Regions from separate parts of the Salinicola sp. V024 genome, predicted to be linked through region 2. Evidence: predicted binding sites of a transcription regulator. Region 2 holds the regulator's gene; the other holds the start of a gene.
The links. Region 2 encodes FliA, which starts transcription of late flagellar genes. Its sites were predicted from a motif close to CTAAAGTTNNNNNNNNNNCNGCCGATA; they were not measured.

Region 1: ACUN9V_RS14960 (flagellin N-terminal helical domain-containing protein) is a predicted target of FliA. The motif match lies at 1,442-1,468, and genes of this name have one in related genera.

What each region holds. Positions count from the first base shown of each region.
Region 1 covers NZ_JBQXYB010000011.1:7,071-10,479, reverse strand. The annotation lists gene ACUN9V_RS14970 (PilZ domain-containing protein) at 1-300, shown strand, start outside; gene ACUN9V_RS14965 (hypothetical protein) at 532-774, opposite strand; gene ACUN9V_RS14960 (flagellin N-terminal helical domain-containing protein) at 1,597-2,472, shown strand; gene ACUN9V_RS14955 (O-linked N-acetylglucosamine transferase family protein) at 2,635-3,409, shown strand, end outside.
Region 2 covers NZ_JBQXYB010000005.1:230,127-233,535, reverse strand. The annotation lists gene pqiB (intermembrane transport protein PqiB) at 1-543, shown strand, start outside; gene ACUN9V_RS10410 (PqiC family protein) at 540-1,196, shown strand; gene ACUN9V_RS10405 (RNA polymerase sigma factor FliA) at 1,280-1,978, opposite strand; gene ACUN9V_RS10400 (flagellar protein FlhE) at 2,149-2,544, opposite strand; gene flhA (flagellar biosynthesis protein FlhA) at 2,586-3,409, opposite strand, start outside.

The DNA of each region.
Region 1 (3,409 bases), on a different contig from region 2:
GCTTACCGCTGGATCAACGACGCCTCCGGCGCCTACGATAAAAGCCTGCTCGTCGAGTATATCCAGCAGTACGGGTTGTATCCGATCGGCAGCCTGGCGAAGTTTTCCAGAGGATATCTGGCGTGGATCATGGAAATCGACGCCAAGGGTATTCCAATGAAGGTCGCCGTCGTCAAGAACTTGAATTTTCTGGACATGAATCTCAACTACATACTCGTAGCCGACGATTTTCCGCAAATAGGGAAACTGGAAGAAATCGTCAATCCACTGACCTACGGACTTACGCCCCTCAGAGTCTAAAGTCGTAAAAATTCTTTGGTGACTATCTCTTTAGGTCCTTTACAACCTCGGCAAAAGCTATCAAACCATCAAAGCTACTAACGAGACGATAATCAGCACGGAAAATAAAGATTATTATTTTCGGAAAACATCATCACTCAAACGATACTTATCGATGACCAGTACGAAATGGTCATCGATACGACTTTCGATTATTAAAAGCAGTCATAAAACGGGGAAAGCCTGTTTCTGCTAGACAATCTTCTTGAATTCCAAAAGCGTGCTGAGCATGGTGTGCACGCAGCCTTGGCTCAATGCGTACTCGTCCATCAAACCTTGCAGGCGCAGCTCGAACTCAGGGTGAGCGGCCGGCGCTTCCGGTTTGCTCGATGCCGGGCGGGAGCCGCCATCCATCTCACGAAGGGCCTGTGCAAAGGCATCATCGAGTTCCCGAAACTTACGAAGTTTTTCACGTTCATCCATCATACGAGACATAATAGGTTATTAAACATCCTGAAAAACGACCCGATTGCGGGTCGATAAAGTCTGATGAAAAACGGCCTGAGCCAGCGTTGGACGGGATGATAAATTTGCTGGCGGGAAATAGTGCCGTGGCTCTCTAAAACAGCACATGAGTCTAGCGAAAAACACCCCAGAAATCATCAATACCGCCACCCTTCTTTGACTATCAACGGTCACGGCAAGCATTGAAAGGCATTGTACGGCGCTGAATGCTTGGAAATAGTCACCAAAAATACCGGCCGGCGACAGCCATCGCTACATCTCGGACCACGAGAATCGCTCAAGATTCCTCACCCTGCACTCCTCCGGCCTGCGCCACTGTCGCGATAGCTTTCGCAGCCACTATCGTGGCGGCCTCCGGCCAGCGCTGCCAGGCATTCATAGTGTTACCTCGCCGACGCAGCCAGGTACGCAATCTCATCCTCCCTTCCTCCCTTCCTCCCTTCCTCCCTTCCTCCCTTCTCTTTCTCTCTTTCTCTCTTTCTCTCTTTCTCTCTTCCGCTCGTAGCTCGTAGCTCGTAGCTCGTAGCTCGTAGCTCGTAGCTCGTAGCTCGTAGCTCGTAGCTCGTAGCTCGTAGCTCGTAGCTCGTAGCTCGTTACCAATCATTACAAACATCCTCATCAAAAAAGTGAAATCGTCCTAAAGCGAATCCGGGTAGCGCCGATAACTGGGTCAACGGCCACGGGCCGTTGCACCACGATCCGGCACCAGCTGCCATTAGCGCAGCGGATCAGGCCTAAGGTTGCGGTCTCTTTAGAGAAGCGCCCTCTCAACCGAGATAAGGAATCACGACAATGGCAGTTATCAATACCAACATCACCGCTCTGATCGGTCAGCAGAACCTGAATAAGTCAGCCAATGAGCTGTCCACCGCCATGGAGCGTCTCTCTTCCGGCCTGCGCATCAACAGTGCCAAGGACGATGCCGCCGGTCAGGCCATCGCCAACCGCATGTCTTCTCAGGTAACTGGTCTGAATCAGGCCAGCCGTAACGCCAACGACGGTATCTCTTTGGCCCAGACCGCCGAAGGCTCACTGGATCAGGTCAACGATAACCTCCAGCGTATCCGTGAACTGACGGTTCAGGCTCAGAACGGCACCAACAGCGCTGAGGATATCGACTCAATCCAGAAGGAAGTCAATCAGCGTCTGGACGAGATTAACCGGGTTACTGATCAGACCAGCTTCAACGGCACTGCGCTCTTCTCCCAGTCCGAGGATTCCACGTTCAAAATCCAGGTTGGTGCCAATGACAGTGAAACGATCAATGTCAAGATCGGTTCTGCCAGCGGTTGGAACGCCTATGACACCTCTTACACTGCTGGCGCTACTGGCACAATGGCTTCTGTCAATGGTCAAGCCCGTAGCGTCAGCGCTTTTGGCTTTGACGTGATGTCCGCCAAGGCGCTTGAGGATCTGGATACGAAGGTCAGCTCGGTTGACAACGCGCGTAGCGACCTCGGTGCGGTCCAGAACCGTTTCGAATCCGCGATCGACAATATCTCCACGACGTCCACCAACCTCTCTGCTGCACGTTCGCGCATTGAAGATGCCGATTACGCCGTCGAAGTTTCCAACATGACACGTGCCAACATCCTGCAGCAGGCCGGTACTTCTGTCCTCTCTCAGGCCAACCAGACACCGCAGTCCGTGTTGTCTCTGCTGCAGTAATTCCGCAGTTAGCAAGGCAGTTATGGAAAGGCCAGCATCCGCTGGCCTTTTTTTGCCTATTCCATAAGTATTCATGCGAATCCGCCGCTATTTGCGGCTTTGCCCTGACAAGGTGCTGTCAAAATCACGTAAAGCCCAGTTCTCCCATACGTGATAGTGACCATGACCACACCTCAGCAGACGCCCCCCTCCGAGCAGAAACAGTTCATGACGCTGTATCAAAGTCATCGCATTCGGGAAGCCAAACGGACAGCCGAGAAACTCATCACGCGCTATCCCAATGATGCCTTTGCCTGGAAGGCACTCGGTAACTGCTTGCTGCAGTCGGGGGAATTTGCCGAAGCTGCCGCCTCACTGGAAACCGCCTTTCATCTGACGCCAGAAGATCCGCTGGTACTGAATGCATACTCACGAGCGTGCTTTCATACCAACCGACTTGATAAGGCGCTGGCACTTCAGAAAAAAAGTCTTGAGCTGGAGCCGGACAATGCCCAGGGTCATTACAATATGGCCAGCATGCTGCATCAATCGGGGAATAGTCAGGACGTCTTGCAGCATCTCGACCAAGCCAAGGAGCTGGGCTTTGATAACGCGCAAATACTCTCCATGCGCAGCGTCGTGCTCTCGCTATCATTACGCTTCCAAGAGGGTATGGATGAGCTACTGAAGCTTTATGCGTTGCAGCCCAAAGACCCGACCGTTCATAACAGTCTTGGTAACTACTATAAGGATATGGCGGACTTCGCCAAGGCTGAAGCGCATTATCAAAAAGCCAAAGAACTAGCTCCTAAGTATGCGACAGCTTACTCTAATGAGATCCTGTCACGGCATTACAACCCCGACAGTACGTTAGAGAATGTTCTTGAAGCTGCACAAGAATGGCAACGGCAGTTTGCCTGCGAGTCCCCCTACACTCACGCTCCTGATCCTGTGGCAA
Region 2 (3,409 bases):
GAATACGGACTCCGCGCTACGCTCAAGGCGGGCAACCTGCTGACGGGCGCGCTGTTCGTCGATCTCAACTTCGACGACGACGCCTCGGCCTATGAAGCGCTGAAGTTCGACGGCAAACCGGTCTTCCCGACCGTCTCCGGCGGATTCGCGCAGATCGAACAGAAGGTTTCGAGTTTGCTCGACAAGCTCAACAACTTGCAGGTCGAGCCGATTCTCACTCGTCTGGATCAGACCATGCAGACCTCACAGCAGACGCTCGAGCAGGTGCGCCAGATTGCGGAGTCGGTCAACGGCATCGTTTCCGATCCGGCCACCCAGCAGTTGCCTGGAAGTATCAACGACACGCTGAAGGAACTGCAGGGTACGCTCGACGGCTTCTCTTCCGGTTCTTCCGGTTATCGTCAGTTGAACGACACGCTCAAACAGCTGGAGGTCCTGATGCGAGATCTCCAGCCGGTCGCCAAGACCTTGAGCGAGAAACCCAACGCGCTGATTTTCGACCGCGAAGTCAAAACCGATCCCGTGCCGAGGGCTCCCCAATGATCACGACCACTCTGCCTCGCTGGCGCCGTTTCGGCGCCACCACCCTGCTGGCGCTGTCCGCCGTGGCCCTATCCACCGTTTTGCTGACGGGCTGCGCCGGGCAATCCACGCCGACCAATCGTTTTACCCTGCCGGAAGCCGATGGCGCGCAGTCATCGTCGACGGCAGAGGCGAGAACGACAGCAGACATTCGACAGTTGGCGGTAAGCCCGGTCGAGGTGGCAAGCTACCTCGATCAGGAGGGCATCGTGATGCAGATCAGCGATATCGAGCTCGCCGCGGCCAACCAGAACCTGTGGGCCGAAGAACTGAGCCACCAATTGACGCGCCGTCTGCGCCAGTCGTTGACGGCCGATCTACCCGGCATGACCGTGCTGAGCGCGGCGCAGAGTGGTTCCGATGCACAGCGCCTGACGCTGAGCGTCGACCAGTTCCAGGGTCGCTACGATGGCCAGGCCGTGGCCTCGGGGGAGTGGCAGCTGCATGATGGCAATCGGCTGGTGGCACAGCATCACTTCGACGTCACGCAACCCTTGAGCGACGACGGTTATCCGGCGTTGGTGCGCACGCTAGGCGCCGTTTGGGATCAGGTGGGCCAGCAGGTAGCCGATGAGATCCGCACGGCCTCGACGACGGCGTCGATCACCGAGTGATCCAGATATAAAAAACGCCGCTCGATCCGGCCAGGTCCGCGTCAGGCGGCCGGTTCGAGCGGCGTTTTCGTATCAGATGATGATCAGGGATTCAGACGGCTTCGCAGACGGGCCACTGCCTGACTGTGCAGCTGGCAGACGCGGGATTCACTGACGCCGAGCACGGCACCGATTTCCTTGAGATTGAGCTCTTCTTGATAGTAGAGTCCCAACAGCAGCTTTTCTCGCTCTGGCAGAGCATCGATTGCCGCCATCACGCTGGCGCGATTATCCGAATCGAGAAGTGCCGCAAGCGGAGACGGCGAGCTCGATTCGGCGACAGAGGGAATGCCGTTCTCGCTGTCGCTTTCGTCGTAGGCCAACAGAAAGCCGTTGTTGGCATCCGCCAGTAGTCGATGATAATCGTCACTCGAAACGCCCATTTCCCGGGCGATTTCCCGCTCGTCCGGCGCCCGGCCCAGCTGTTGCTCCAACCGGCGCACGGCCTGATCCAGCGCCCGTGCACTGCGCCGCACGCTACGTGGCATCCAGTCCCGGCTGCGCAGCTCGTCGATCATCGCTCCACGGATCCGCTGATTGGCGTAGGTCGAGAAGCTGGCCCCGTGCGAGTCGTCGTAGCGCCCCAGAGCGTCCAGCAGGCCCAGCATACCGGCCTGGATGAGATCATCGAGTTCGACGCTGGCCGGTAGGCGTACCTGAAGGGAGAGCGCATGGCGCCTTACCATCGGCATGTACTGCTCAATCAGTGCCGTCTGATCGATTTTGCCCTGTGCGGTATACATCGAATGGCCTCGTGCAAAACACCTACGGTCATGGGACGCATGACTTAGACTTTCATTATGCCGTGTGATCGTCGACCCGAGAGCGCAAACTGCCCGCCTTCGGGTGGCTATTTCGACTGTTTGGCCGGCGTGTTACCGCCATTTCCACTGCTCATGGCTCGGCGACCCCTTTACTGCCGATAGTCGACGATCAGCTGCGCGTCGGATATCACCAGCCTGGTGCCATGGTGCGAACCGGGAGACCATTGAAACCTCAATCGGAACGGGGCCGCCGCGGAGCGACCCGAAAAGTACTGGGTTTCGCCGCGATTCCGGATCAGCCGCTGACACAGCTGCGCCTGACACAGCCATAGCTTGAGTCCCGGTGCCGACACGCTGGTCCGAAACGTCCAGCGCACTCGCACGATCTCGGCACCGTTCAGCGCAGGCAGCGGCTGGATTGGCTCGCTCTCCATCGGCCGCTCCGAGGCGACCACTGTCTGGCGCGGGATCTTCACGACCCACGAGCCATCCGCCGCCCAGACTGCCGCCCCCCATCCCATCGACAGTATCGCCATCAGAGCCATGGCGATCAGGGGAGAAACCCTGAATGACGATGCACTCCGGATCACGGCGCCGTGCCGATGGTCGTGGTGACCCGCAGATTGCGATCGTCGGGAATCTCGGCCTGGGAGAGCACCACCAACGACTTGATCTGGCGACGCAGGAAACGGGCCAGTAATGCCCGCAAGCCATGCTGCACGACCAGTACGGTGGGCTCGTCGCGGCTCTGCTGACGTTCGACCGCCGCCGCGGTCTGCTGCATCAGCGTATCCGCCAGCCCGGGTTCCAGCGCGCCGCCGTTATTGAGCGCCTGGGTGAGCACCTGCTCCAGCCTGGGTTCGAGGCTCATCACGTGCATCGGCTCACGACCCGGGAACCACTGCTGCGTGATCGCTCGACCCAACGCCACACGTACCAGTGCGGTGAGTTCGTTGGCATCCGACTGCTGCGGCGCGTATTCCGCCAGCACGTCGAGAATCGTGTGCATGTCGCGGATCGGCACGTCTTCGGCCAGCAGATTCTGCAGAATGCGCTGCAGCGAGGTCAGCGCCAGCAGCTTGGGCACCACGTCATCCACCAGCGACTTCTGCTGTTCGCCGACCTTGTCCAACAACTGCTGGACCTCGGCCCGCCCCAGCATGTCGCCGGCATTCTCGTGCAGAAGATGGTTGAGATGGGTGGCGACCACCGTACTGGCGTCGACCACGGTGTAGCCATAGATCTGTGCCCGCTCGCGCTGCGCCGTGTCGATCCAGTAGGCGGTCAGGCCGAACGCCGGGTCCTGGGTCTTAGTGCCGTCGATCGCTCCGGAAACCTGGCCCGGATCGATCGCCAGCCACTTACCCGGAAACGCCTCGGCGCGACCGACTTCGACGCCCTTGAGGGTAA